3 regions of the Streptomyces desertarenae genome follow, and region 3 is predicted to be linked to each of the others. Evidence: riboswitches for the same ligand, from Rfam matches in the RefSeq annotation. Region 3 holds a riboswitch; each other region holds the start of a gene.
What was found. A riboswitch is a leader RNA that binds a small molecule or an ion and turns the genes downstream of it on or off. The one in region 3 is predicted to bind cyclic di-AMP.
Positions count from the first base shown of each region.

Region 1: another riboswitch for cyclic di-AMP. It lies ahead of ACFSJS_RS26430 (M23 family metallopeptidase); the one in region 3 lies ahead of ACFSJS_RS15255 (C40 family peptidase).
Region 2: another riboswitch for cyclic di-AMP. It lies ahead of ACFSJS_RS23555 (transglycosylase family protein); the one in region 3 lies ahead of ACFSJS_RS15255 (C40 family peptidase).

Region 1 is NZ_JBHUFU010000026.1:33,327-37,636, forward strand. Features, by position in the region: gene ACFSJS_RS26430 (M23 family metallopeptidase) at 246-1,298, opposite strand; cyclic di-AMP (ydaO/yuaA leader) riboswitch at 1,311-1,486, opposite strand; gene ACFSJS_RS26435 (APC family permease) at 1,762-3,093, opposite strand; gene ACFSJS_RS26440 (hypothetical protein) at 3,340-3,555, opposite strand; gene ACFSJS_RS26445 (DUF5994 family protein) at 3,561-4,124, opposite strand; gene ACFSJS_RS26450 (SpoIIE family protein phosphatase) at 4,264-4,310, opposite strand, start outside.
Region 2 is NZ_JBHUFU010000017.1:43,985-48,294, forward strand. Features, by position in the region: gene ACFSJS_RS23555 (transglycosylase family protein) at 68-1,363, opposite strand; cyclic di-AMP (ydaO/yuaA leader) riboswitch at 1,367-1,544, opposite strand; gene ACFSJS_RS23560 (dipeptidase) at 1,863-3,059, opposite strand; gene purE (5-(carboxyamino)imidazole ribonucleotide mutase) at 3,061-3,612, opposite strand; gene ACFSJS_RS23570 (5-(carboxyamino)imidazole ribonucleotide synthase) at 3,609-4,310, opposite strand, start outside.
Region 3 is NZ_JBHUFU010000008.1:129,360-133,669, reverse strand. Features, by position in the region: gene ACFSJS_RS15265 (TetR/AcrR family transcriptional regulator) at 1-419, opposite strand, end outside; gene ACFSJS_RS15260 (acyl-CoA dehydrogenase family protein) at 582-1,835, shown strand; cyclic di-AMP (ydaO/yuaA leader) riboswitch at 2,222-2,379, shown strand; gene ACFSJS_RS15255 (C40 family peptidase) at 2,383-2,856, shown strand; gene ACFSJS_RS15250 (hypothetical protein) at 3,033-3,431, shown strand; gene ACFSJS_RS15245 (MarR family winged helix-turn-helix transcriptional regulator) at 3,447-3,914, opposite strand; gene ACFSJS_RS15240 (hypothetical protein) at 4,057-4,310, shown strand, end outside.

The DNA.
Region 1 (4,310 bases), on a different contig from region 3:
TGCGGGGCCGGACCGGGTGGAGCGGTGGGGAACCGGCGGCCCTGGTGTCGGGGGGTGGTCCACCAGGGCCGCCGGGGCATCGGGGCCCGGCCGGTGACCCGGACGCCGCCGCCTCGTCCCCTCCTGGGGTCGGCCGACGTGCACCGACGGTGCGCGAGGCGGCGGCGCGGGAGCGGGGAGGGCCCTGCCGGGCCCGCGTGCACGGCGCGGCGGGCGGCCGCGCGCCCGGCGTCCGGGGCGGTGGCTCAGATGGACTGGCCCTTGCCCCGCAGCCAGGCCAGCGGGTCGATCGGGGCCCCGCCACCGGGGCGGACCTCCAGGTGGAGGTGCGCGCCGGTGGAGTTGCCGGTGGAGCCGACGCGGCCGATGACGTCGCCGGTGGTCACCTTGCCGCTGGTCACCGTCATCGAGGACAGGTGGCAGTACCAGACCTCGGTGCCGTCGTCGAGCTTGAGGATGATGCGGTAGCCGTAGGAGCCGGCCCAGCCCGCCTCGACGATCTCACCGCTGTGCACCGCCTTGACGGGGGTGCCGGTCGGGGCGGCGAAGTCCAGGCCGGTGTGGTTGTTGGCCCACATCGAACCGGAGGCCCCGAAGTGGGAGGTGAGCTGGTAGGAGGTGAGCGGGAGGGTGTAGCTGGCCGCGAGCTTGGCCAGGCGCTCGGCTTCGGCCCTGCGCGCCGCCTCCTCGGCCGCCTTGCGCTTGCGCTCGGCCTCCTCCTCGGCGGCCTTGTCCGCGGCCTCCTCGGCCGCCTTCTCCGCGGCCTCCTCGGCGGCGGCGTCGGCCTCGGCCTGGACGACGTCCGACTGCTGCCGGTCGGCCTGCTGGAGGATCCGGGCCCGCAGCGCCTCGCCGGGGTCCGTGCTCAGGGTCGTGGTGGTGGCGACGTCACCGGTGTCCAGGCCGGCCTGGGCGAGGGTGCCTCCGAAAGGGGTCGCGCCGGTCCCGGCACCGGTGCCGGCGTCCTCGTCGGAGTCGGCTATGAGACCGCCGACCCCGGGGATGCTCTCGGCCATGGCGCCCAGGTCGGGCACGGAGATGGGAGTGGGCGCCTTCTCCTTGGCGGTGGCCATGCCGCCCGCGCCGACCGCCGCGATCATGCCGACGCCCAGGACCGCCCCGCTGCGGGCCATGCCGTTGCGCTGCTTGACCACGCGGTGCCGGCCGCGGACCGGGCGGACGGAGTCCTCGGTGGGATTCCACACCTGCCGCTCCTCGCCGCCCTCCGGGTCGAACGGGGTGAAGGTGCTGGTGTGCGGGTCGTACGCGACCTCGGGGGCCGGACTGCTGGACGCCACGGAGGCGCTCTCCTTTCCTTCCTTCTCGCCTACCGGGTTAGCTGACGGGTTCGGAGCAGGAAGGTCTCCTACGGAGCCGTGCCGGCACGCCGGACGGTCCGATTCACCCCAAAAGGTGGTTCCCCGGTTCCCTGGGCGCGGCCCCGCGGTCCACGGGACAGCACCTTCGGGATTCGGCGACGGCGCACGGTGCCGCCTCCATAGGCGACAGTGACGACCGCGCTGCGTTATCGAACGTTAATAGAGGAGCGCTTCGGTTTCCAAGTCCCCCCTTCAAAGCGTGAGTAATTTCAGGGAGGACTTAACGCCTCATTTCCGGTTCAATTCGGGCGAGTTGAACGCCGCTCCGGCGTCGGGAGATGCATCACACATAACTGACGGAGCCTCAGTTGTTATGCGGAGGGACGTCCCCCGGATACGGACGGTGACTCAGGTCGGCGGCCGGGGGCGGGAGGCGGGCCGGTCAGCGTCCGACGGATGGCCGCGTCGTTCCGGAGCCGTCCGCTCCGCCACCGGGGCCCCGGCGTCCGGCGAGCACGCGCCGCACCCCGTACACGGCGGCCCCGGCGGCCAGCACCGCCGCCCCGGAGGCCACCGACGCGGCGGGCAGGGCGAAGGCCAGCGCCGCGCACCCGGCCAGCCCGGCGACGGGGACGACCCGGACCGGACGGCCCTCGGCGGGGGTGAGGGTGAGGGCGGAGGCGTTGGCGACCGCGTAGTAGGCCAGCACTCCGAAGGACGAGAAGCCGATCATCCCGCGCAGGTCCGCGGTGGCCGCCGCCACCGCCACCACGGCGCCGACGGCCGCTTCGGCGCGGTGCGGCACCCCGGTGCGCGGATGGACCGCGGCCAGCACGGGCGGCAGGTGGCGGTCGCGGGCCATGGCCAGGGTCGTGCGCGACACCCCCAGGACGAGCGCCAGCAGCGAGCCCAGCGCGGCCACCGCCGCCCCGGCCCGCACCACCGGGGCCAGCTCCGGCACCCCGGCCGCCCGCACGGCGTCGGCCAGCGGCGCGTCCGCCCGGGCCAGCCCGCCGGGGCCGAGCACGGCCAGCGCGGCGACGGCCACGGCCGCGTACACCACCAGGGTGATGCCCAGGGCCAGCGGGATCGCGCGGGGGATCGTGCGCTCCGGGTCGCGCACCTCCTCCCCGAGGGTGGCGATGCGGGCGTATCCGGCGAAGGCGAAGAACAGCAGGCCGGCCGCCTGGAGGACGCCCGCGAGGGTCGCGTCGCCGCCGAGGTCCAGCCGGGCCGCCTCCGCACTGCCGGAGCCCAGGCAGGAGACCACCACGGCGGCCAGCACCGCCGAGACGACCGCCACGATCGCGCGGGTGAGCCAGGCCGCCTTCTGCACGCCCGCGCAGCCGACGGCCGTCAGCGCCACCACGGCGGCGGCCGCGACGGCGTGGGCGTGCTCCGGCCACACGTACAGACCCGCCGTCAGGGCCATCGCCGCGCACGAGGCGGTCTTGCCGACCACGAAGCCCCAGCCCGCCAGGAAGCCCCAGAACGGGCCCAGTTGCTCGCGGCCGTAGACGTAGGTGCCGCCGGAGACCGGGTGGCGGGCGGCCAGCCGGGCCGAGGAGGTGGCGTTGCAGTACGCGACGGCCGCCGCCAGCGCCAGGCCGGGCAGCAGTCCGGAGCCCGCGGCGCGCGCGGCGGGCGCGAAGGCGGCGAAGACGCCCGCGCCGACCATCGACCCCAGGCCGATCACCACCGCGTCGAAGGTTCCCAGGCGCCGCCGCAGCCGCCCGCCCGCCTCCGCCGCTCCCCGGGCCGGTGACTCGTCCATCGTCGGCTCGCTCCCCCTGTGTCCGCGGCCGCCGCGCCGCTCCTCCGCCGCCCTCGGCCGGCTTCCGCCGCCCTCAGCGCTTCCCCGCACCGCCGGACGGTACACCGGACGTGCCCGGCCCCCTCCCGGCCGGGGGCACCGGCTCCTCCGGCTCCGTGGCGGATCCGTCCCCCCGGGTGGGGCCGCGTACCGGCGGGCGGTGCGTGCGGCCGCGGCGGCCGGCGTCCCGGCCGGGACGGGCCCGCGTCATCCGGAGCGTCCGCGGCGGGCGGGATCGTCGGACGACCCGCCGGTCGGGCGCCACCGCCTCGGCTTCGCACCGCGGCCGCCGAGCCCCGGCGGTGCGTCGCTGTAGCGGAACTCCGTGACCCGCTCGTCGCGCTGGGCGTTGAGCCGGTGGATCACGAGGGCTCCCAGCGCGATCGCTCCGATGATCACTGCCACGGTGATGACGATGTCCACGGTCCTCAGCTCCCCACCGGTCGGTGTCCGGATCCGGCCGGACGCGAAGGCTGCGGGAGGAGGGTCCCGCCGGCCGCCCTCGGCCCCGGACTGCGGGGCTCCGCGACGGTGCGGGCCCCCTCCTCGCGCGCCGTGGTCGTGCCGGCCGCGAGGTGGTTCTCCGCCGCGGAGGCGGCGGACGCCGGCCAGGCCGCCGGGCCCGCCGTCTCCGGCGGGATCACCAGCAGTTCGCAGCGGCCGGCGGGGTGGGAGAGCAGGATCAGCTCGTAGGGGCGGCGGCCGCCCGGGAGCCACCCGACGCGCACCGTGCGTCCGGCGACGCGCACCGCGCGCGGAACGACGGGCCAGCCGGCCGGATCGACGGTGGCGCGGGTGACGCGCCCCCAGCCGTCGTCCAGCACGTCGGTCAGGACAGGCAGTTCGCGGGAGAGGTCACGGGAGCGGGGCCACCAGACGCCGTCCACCCCGGGGCGCCCCGGAAGCACCCGGACCGGCGCCAGGACCAGGCGGGCCGGCGGCGGGGGGACGCCGCGCTCACCCGTCGATGTGGGACTGTCGGTCACGGCCATGTCGCGGACCCGCCTCCGGGCCCGGTCTCTCTCCGGCGGCCCGGTGTCGTCGCTCACCGGGAGCGGCACCCGCGGGAAGGCGGGTGCGCGGAGTGCTCCCGGTCCCTCCAGCGTACTCCCGCCGCCGCCCCACCGGGACTCAGCCGGGGACGCGCAGGGCGAGAACGGCGATGTCGTCGGTGCTGC
Region 2 (4,310 bases), on a different contig from region 3:
CCCGGGAAGGGGGCCGCCCGGCCCGCGGTGCCGCGGGCCGGGCGGTGCTGCGACGGTCCGGTCCGGCTCAGATGTTGACGCCGTGGGCCCGCAGGTAGGCCAGCGGGTTGATGTCGGAGCCGTAGCCGGGAGCGGTGCGCACCTCGAAGTGCAGGTGCGGACCGGTGCTGTTGCCGGTGGAGCCGACCGCGCCGATCTGCTGGCCGACACCGACCCGCTGGCCGGCGCCGACGGAGATCGAGGACAGGTGGCCGTACTGGCTGTAGCGGCCGTCGTCGTGACGGATGACGACCTGGTTGCCGTACGCACCGCCCCAGCCGGCGGAGACCACGGTGCCGCTGGTGACGGCCTTGACCGGGGTGCCGGTGGCGGCGGGGAAGTCCTCGCCGGTGTGGCCGTTGGACCAGCGGGCGCCGGCAGCCTTGTAGGAGCCGGACGGGGCGGCGTTCACCGGGGCGGTGTAGCCGGTGGAGACGCCGGTGGAACCGCTGTCGCTCCGGTCGGAGCGGTCGGCGCGCTCGGCCGACTGCTGGGCCGGGGCCTCGGCCTTCTTCTCGGCCTTGGGCTCGGCCTTCGGGGCCTGCTCGGCCTCGGGCTCGGCCTTCGGGGCCTGCTCGGGCTTGGCGGCGGCCTTCTTCTGGGTGGCGGCGCCGCCCAGGGTCAGCTCCTGGCCCGGGAAGATCAGGTCGGGGTCGCCGCCGATGACCTGGCGGTTGTCCTCGTAGATCCGCTGCCAGCCGCCGTCGACGTCCTGAGCGGCAGCGATCTTGAAGAGGGTGTCGCCGCTGACGACCTCGTAGGAGGCGCCCCGGTCCGCCGGCTTCGGCGCGGCCTTCTTCTCAGCCTTCTCAGCCTTCTCGGCCTTCTCGGCCTTGGGCTCGGCCTTCTCGGCGCGCTCACCGCGGTCCGCGCGCTGCGGCGCGGCCTGCTCGCGCTGCTCGGTCGGGTTGCTCTCGCCGTCGGGGGAGACGGCGGGGGCCGGACCGCCCTTGGTCAGGCCGGCCTTGACCGAGCAGACCGGCCAGGCGCCCGGGCCCTGGCCCGCCAGCACCTTCTCGGCGATGGCTATCTGCTGGTCCTTGGTGGCGAGGTCGGCACGCGGCGCGTACTCGGTGCCGCCGAAGGCGGCCCAGGTGCTCTGCGTGAACTGCAGGCCGCCGTAGAAGCCGTTGCCGGTGTTGATGCTCCAGTTGCCCGTGCTCTCGCACTGGGCGACCTTCTCCCAGGTGTCGACGGAGGCGGCGTTGGCTCCGCCGGCGGCGACCAGGGGAAGGGCCATGCCGGCGCCGCCCACGGAGATGGCCAGGGACAGGCGGGTGAGGCGGCTGTTACGGATACGACGGTGACGTCCGCGTGCGGACATAGGTGTGCTCCTCTCCTACGCCTGCGAGGTGAGCTGTCGGGTTCGGGCTGGAGTTGCCCGGCCATGTGCGGCCGCGGCGCTGGGCCGCGGCATGGCTTCACCCCAAGCCGTCCCGCACGGATCCGGGACGGCGACTTACCTTGGGTCCCCCGCTCCTGTCATCGGGTGGTGTGGATGGTCCAGCCCGCCGCCGTTGACAGGATTCGGCGTTCGACAGCGGGCCGCCGCACATTCGTACGGCGCGGCCAGAACGGTAAACACATCGTTTCCGCCGCAACAAGCCGATGGGTCACATGACGTCCGTTTCGGATGCTTTGATGATCGCCGGTCCGTCACCCACCGCGACGCCACCGTGCCGCTGAGTGCTTTTCTCCGCTTCCGGCGCTCCGTCACGCACGCCCCTGAACAGGATCGATGACGCGAACGCACCTCGACCCGCACGCAGAGCGACGGAACGGGAAAGCCGCCCCGTGAAGTGCATCACGAGACGGCCTCCGTCTCAGCCGTCGAGCTGCTCGAGGGTGGCGGTGGACGGGCCGCGGCGGCCCTGTTCGCCGCGGGCGACGTCCTCGGCGTCGCGGAGCACCCGTACCGCGTTCTTCCAGGTGAGCCTGGCGAGGTCGGCCTCGGACCAGTGGCGGTCGAGCAACTCCGCCACCAGATGGGGATATCCGGACACATCACTCAGATCGGACGGGGTGAAGGCCGTTCCGTCGAAGTCGCCGCCGATGCCGACGTGGTCGATGCCGGCGACCTCGCGCATGTGGTCCAGGTGGTCGGCGACCGTGGCGGCCGTGGCCTCGGGGCGCGGGTTGGCCTCCTCGAAGGCGCGCTGGACCGCGAGCCCCCGCTCGGTGCCGTCCAGCGGGTGCAGGCCGTGGGCGCGCATGTTCTCGTCGGCTGCCGCGGTCCAGGCGACGGCCTCCGGCAGGACGAACTTGGGCACGAACGTGACCATCGCCACACCGCCGTTGGCCGCGAGGGCCTCCAGCACGTCGTCGGGGACGTTGCGCGGGTGGTCGCACACGGCGCGGGCCGAGGAGTGCGAGAAGAGCACGGGCGCCGTGGAGACCCGCAGCGCGTCGCGCATGGTGGCCGGTGCCGTGTGGGAGAGGTCCACCAGCATCCCCAGCCGGTTCATCTCCCGCACGACCTCCTCGCCGAAGCGGGTCAGCCCGCCGTGGCGGGGGGCGTCGGTGGCCGAGTCCGCCCAGTCGATGGTGTCGTTGTGGGTGAGCGTCATGTAGCGCACGCCCAGCCGGTACAGGGCGCGCAGCGTGGCCAGGGAGTTGTTGATCGAGTGGCCGCCCTCGGCGCCCATCAGCGAGGCGATGCGGCCCTCGGCCCGCGCCGCCTCCATGTCGTCGGCGGTGAAGGCGAGCCGCAGGTCGTCCGGGTACCGGTCGGCCAGCCGCCGCACCACGTCGATCTGCTCCAGGCAGGCGCTGACGGCGGCGTCCCCGGTCAGGTCCGTGCGCACGTAGACGGACCAGAACTGCGCCCCCACCCCGCCGGCGCGCAGCCGCGGGATGTCGGTGTGCAGGTGGGCCGACTGGTCGGCCCCGATGTCCCGGCGGTCCAGGTCGTAGGCGACCTGCTCGCGCAGCGCCCACGGCAGGTCGTTGTGGCCGTCGGCGACGGGGTGGACGGCCAGCAACTCCCGGGCCCGCTCCAGCAGTTCCGCTGCGGGGGCCACCTCACTTGCTCCCGAAGCCGAACCCCGCGCCGCCCGCGGCCACCTTGGCCCGCAGCCGCCGGCCCTTGTCCTGCGCCTGCTCCCGCAGCTCCGCCTGGAAGCCCTCCATCCGCTCCCGCAGCGCCTCGTCGTGGGCCGCCAGGATGCGGACCGCGAGCAGCCCGGCGTTGCGGGCGCCGCCGACCGAGACCGTGGCGACCGGCACCCCGGCGGGCATCTGCACGATGGACAGCAGGGAGTCCATCCCGTCCAGGTGGCGCAGCGGGACCGGCACGCCGATCACCGGCAGCGGGGTGACGGAGGCGAGCATGCCCGGCAGGTGGGCCGCCCCTCCCGCGCCCGCGATGACCGCCTTCAGGCCGCGGCCGGCGGCGCGGTCGCCGTAGTCGATCATCTCGTGCGGCATCCGGTGCGCGGAGACCACGTCGACCTCGTAGGGGACCTCGAACTCGTCCAGGGCCTCGGCCGCGGCCTCCATGACGGGCCAGTCGGAGTCGGAGCCCATGACGATGCCCACGACGGGGGCGGAGGCGGAGCTGGGGGCGTTGCTCATTCGGTGATGGTCCCTCGCAGATAGGCGGCGGCGTGGGCGGCGCGCTCGCGGACGTCCGCCAGATCGTCGCCGTAGGTGGTGACGTGGCCCACCTTGCGGCCGGGCTTCACGTCCTTTCCGTACATGTGGATCTTCAACCGCGGGTCGCGGGCCATGCAGTGCAGGTACCCCTGGTACATGTCGGGGTAGTCGCCGCCGAGCACGTTGGCCATCACCGTCCACGGCGCGCGGGGGCGCGGGTCGCCGAGGGGAAGGTCCAAAACGGCCCGCAGGTGGTTGGCGAACTGGGACGTCACCGCGCCGTCCTGGGTCCAGTGGCCGCTGTTGTGGGGCCGCATGGCCAGCTCGTTGACGAGGATGCGGCCGTCGCGGGTCTCGAACAGCTCGACCGCCAGGTGGCCGACGACGCCCAGCTCCCTCGCGACCGTCAGCGCCATCTCCTGGGCGCGGGCGGACAGCTCCGGCGACAGGTCGGGGGCCGGGGCGATCACCGTGTCGCACACCCCGTCCACCTGGATGGACTCCACCACCGGGTACGCCACGGCCTGCCCGTGCGGGGAGCGCACCACGTTGGCGGCCAGCTCGCGGACGAAGTCGACCTTCTCCTCGGCCAGCACCGGCACACCGGCGCGGAAGGGCTCGGCGGCCTCCTCCTCGGAGCGCACCACCCACACGCCCTTGCCGTCGTAGCCGCCGCG
Region 3 (4,310 bases):
CGCAGCAGCGGCGCCGAGTGCTGCCCGACGTCGAAGCCCCGCTCGCCGCCGGACTCCTCGGCCGGGTGCATCAGGAAGCGGTACACCTGGGGCCGGGCCTCGATGGCGGCCAGGTAGGTGTCCAGGGCGGCCTCCACGCGCTCGCGCCGGTCGGTGGGTTCGTCCAGCGCGGTGCGCAGGGAGTCCACCAGGGCGTCGGTGTGCCGCACGGCCAGGGCGCGGTAGAGGCCGCCCTTGTCGCCGAAGTGCCGGTAGAGGATGGGCTTGGTGATCCCGGCCTCGGCGGCGATGGCGTTCATCGAGGCACCGGGGCCGTCCCGCAGCACCACCCGCTCGGCCGCCTCCAGCAGCTCCCTGCGGCGGCGCTCGGCGGTGCCGCGCCGGCCCTCCTGGGGTCTGTCCTGCCGTGTGGTCCCCATCTGCCCTGGCCTCCCCGTTCCGGTGTGCCTCGCTCTGCTCCGCCCTCGCGCAACGTAACACCCGGCGGGAGCGGCGGGACGGACCGCCGAGCGGCGGTCGACGGCACACCGGCCGGTAACATGGTCGCGTTACCGCTAGTAACAACGGATGGAGGGGCTTCCATGGCGGAGTTCGCACTCGACCTCAACGACGACCAGAAGGCCGTGCGGGACTGGATCCACGGCTTCGCGGCCGACGTCATGCGCCCCGCCGCCGCCGAGTGGGACGAACGCGAGGAGACTCCCTGGCCCGTCATCCAGGAGGCCGCCAAGATCGGTCTGTACTCGCTCGACTTCTACGCCCAGCAGTACTTCGACCCCACCGGACTGAGCATCCCGATGGTGATGGAGGAGCTGTTCTGGGGCGACGCGGGCATCGGCCTGTCGATCGTCGGCACCGGGCTGGCGGCCGTCGGCGTGCTCGCCAACGGCACCGAGGAGCAGATCGGCACCTGGATCCCCCAGATGTACGGCGACGCGAGCGACGTGAAGGTCGCCGCCTTCTGCTCCTCCGAGCCGGACGCCGGGTCGGACGTCTCCGCGATGCGCACCCGCGCGGTCTACGACGAGGCCAGGGACGAGTGGGTGCTCAACGGCACCAAGACCTGGGCGACCAACGGCGGCATCGCGAACGTCCACGTCGTCGTCGCCGTCGTCGACCCCGAACTCGGCTCCAGGGGCCACGCCTCGTTCATCGTCCCGCCGAACACCCCGGGCCTCTCCCAGGGGCAGAAGTTCAAGAAGCACGGCATCCGCGCCTCCCACACCGCCGAGGTCGTCCTGGACGACGTCCGGGTCCCGGGCCACTGCCTGCTGGGCGGCAAGGAGAAGCTCGACGAGCGTCTGGCCCGCGCCCGCGAGCGGGCGCGGAAGGACGGCGCGGGGGCGTCCTCCGCCGGGGGCGGGGAGAGGGTGGGGAACGCCGCGATGGCCACCTTCGAGGCGTCCCGCCCGGCCGTGGGCGCCCAGGCCGTCGGCATCGCCCGCGCCGCCTGTGAGATCGCCCTGGAGTACGCCAAGACCCGGGTGCAGTTCGGCCGTCCGATCATCGACAACCAGGGCGTCGCCTTCCAGCTCGCCGACATGCGCACCCGTGTCGACGCCGCCCGGATGCTGGTGTGGCGCGCCTCGTGGATGGCGGCCGCGGGCAAGCCGTTCGAGGCGGCCGAGGGGTCGATGTCCAAGCTGTTCGCCGGCGAGACGGCCAGGTCCGTCACGGCCCAGGCGATGCAGATCCTCGGCGGCAACGGCTTCACCCGGGAGTACCCGGTGGAGCGCATGCACCGGGACGCCGCGGTCTACACCGTCTTCGAGGGCACCAGCGAGATCCAGCGCCTGGTCATCGCCCGCGCGATCTCCGGCGTGCACATCCGCTGACGTCCGGCCCGCCCGGTGCCCGGGCGGGCCGGTGCCGCCGGCGTGCGGCCGGACCGCGCCGCGACCCGCCGCGGTCACCCGACACGGCGGCAGCCATTCGGGGTGATCGCGGTGGCGCCCCTCCCGCCCGGCCGTGCGCCTCCCGTGGCGCGCGCCGCCCCGACCGGACCCGGAGGCTGCTGGTCAGAGCCCCTCGGGGGGCGGTGCGCACCGGCCGGGGAGAGCGATCCGCACCGCGGGACACACGAGTGATCATGTTCACAAAAGACCTTCGCTCGCCCAATCCGGACTGTTTTTGACGCAGTATCCGTAGACAACTGCAAGTCCCCGCAGAAGGGCGGGGCCGCTCGGACGGACGCCGAATCCTGCCGCCGCCCGGGTGAGAAGACGGACTGACGACGAGACGGCAGGAGCGGGAGACCCGAGCACGGCGGACCGCGCCGCACGACGCGGTCCTTGGGGTGAAGCCACATCAGGTGGCCGGGCAACTTCGCCGGCCCGAACCCGACAGGTCATCTTTCGCAGGCGTATGACGAAGGGTTCACTCATGTCTGCGCACGCACCCATAGCAGGACGGCTGTCCCGAGTGGGCATCACCACCGCCGTCACCGCCGTCACCCTGGCGGGGACGGCGCTGATCCCGTCGGCCACCCCCGAGGCCGAGGCGGCCACCCCCGCGAGCAAGGCGCTCAAGGTCGCGGCCTCCAAGAAGGGGTCGCCCTATCAGTACGGCGCCGCGGGCCCCAACCGGTTCGACTGCTCGGGACTCACCCAGTACTCGTACAAGAAGGCGGGCAAGAAGCTGCCGCGCACCGCGGCCGCCCAGTACAACCGCGCCAAGAAGATCTCCGCCGGTTCCCGCAAGAAGGGCGACCTGGTCTTCTTCCACTCCGGCGGCAGCGTCTACCACGTCGGCATCTACGCCGGGGAGGGCAGGGTCTGGCACTCCCCGAAGCCGGGCAAGACCGTCCGCAAGGAGCGGATCTGGACCAAGAGCGTGCGTTACGGGCGCGTGAGGTGACACCGGGACGGGCCGGGCGGATCCCACCGGGACCGCCCGGCCCGTCCGGGCCCGCCCCGCCCCGCCCCGGCGGCCCCGCGCCGGTGCGGTAGGAGGCCGGTACCGCGCGGCCGCTCCGGCGGCGCCCCTAGAGTGGTCCGCGTCCCGCCGGCGCGGCGGGGGAAGGGGGCGGAGCCGTGGAACCGGGCGGAACCGGGACAGGGAGGGCGGGGAGGGCGAGGCTGCTCCTGGCCGCCGGATGGGCGGCGCTCGCCGCGGGAGGCGCCGGGACCACCTGGGTGCTGGACGCCGAGATCGCGCAGGACTCCGCGCGCTACGGCTGGAGCGAGTACGCCCCCGAGCGGGAGGGCCCCCTGCCCACCCCCGCGAAGGACCTCTGCGCGCCACCGCAGATCCCGGCCCCCTGGCACTTCCGGGTGTGCCCGGTGCCCGTCGCCGAGCCGGACGGCATCCCGTCCCGGTGGGCGACGCTGGAGGAGGCCCGCACCGGGGAGCCGCACCCCGGGCGCCGCGAGGAGGTGTCCGGCGGGCCGGGCCCGTGGGCCACCTCCGTGCCCCGCCACCCGTACGGGTGAGGGACGCCCGCGCCCTCACTCCTCCCGGCGGGACGGCGCGTGGTGCTCCAGGGCCCGCTGCAGCAGCCGCACCAACTGCCCGCGCTCGTCCGCGGAGAGACCGGCCAGCAGCTCGTCCTGCGCCCGGCCCAGCACCTCGTCGAGCCGCTCCAGGTGCCGGCGCCCCCCGGGGGTGACGGAGACGATGTTGCGCCGCCGGTCCGCCGGATCGGGGGAACGGGTGACCAGGCCCCGGTCGGCCAGTTCGTTGAGCGCGGCGACCACGTCGCTGCGGTCGATGCCGCAGCGGCGCCCCAGCGCGGCCTGGCTGGCCGGACCGTACTCCTCCACGGCGGCGAGCAGGGCGTAGTGGTAGCGGCGGTCGTCGGTGGCGGAGAACGCGTCCCACACCAGCCGGTGGGCGTGCGCCGTCAGCTGCGACAGCAGCCAGCTCGGAGTGTTCCTCAGCCGGGTGGGCGCGGCATCGCAGGCCGTCGGGTCCATGCGGGGAGCCTAACAAGGACGTTGGTCGCACCCACGAGGAAACCGGGCGCCGAGGGGTCTTCTCCGCCCGGCCGACCCGAACGGACCGCAAGCCTTCCGATCGGGCTGTGACCATCGCCCGCACCGGGGTACAGGTGGGGCTATGAGCACTGAACAGAGCGGACAGACCGCGCAGACCGGCGGACAGGACGTGTGCCAGGTCGAGATCGAGCTGCCCCACTGCACCGCCCCGGACGCCGAGGCCGTCTTCACCGCCCTCGGATCGCTCTTCCCCCGATCGCCCCAGCTGGGGGACGGCCACCGCGGGGCCGGAGGGGGAGGCGGCGAGCGGAGGTTCTGGACGGGGACGGTCGACGTCCGCACGCGCGGCGAGGCGGGCGAGGCCCCGGCGCTGGG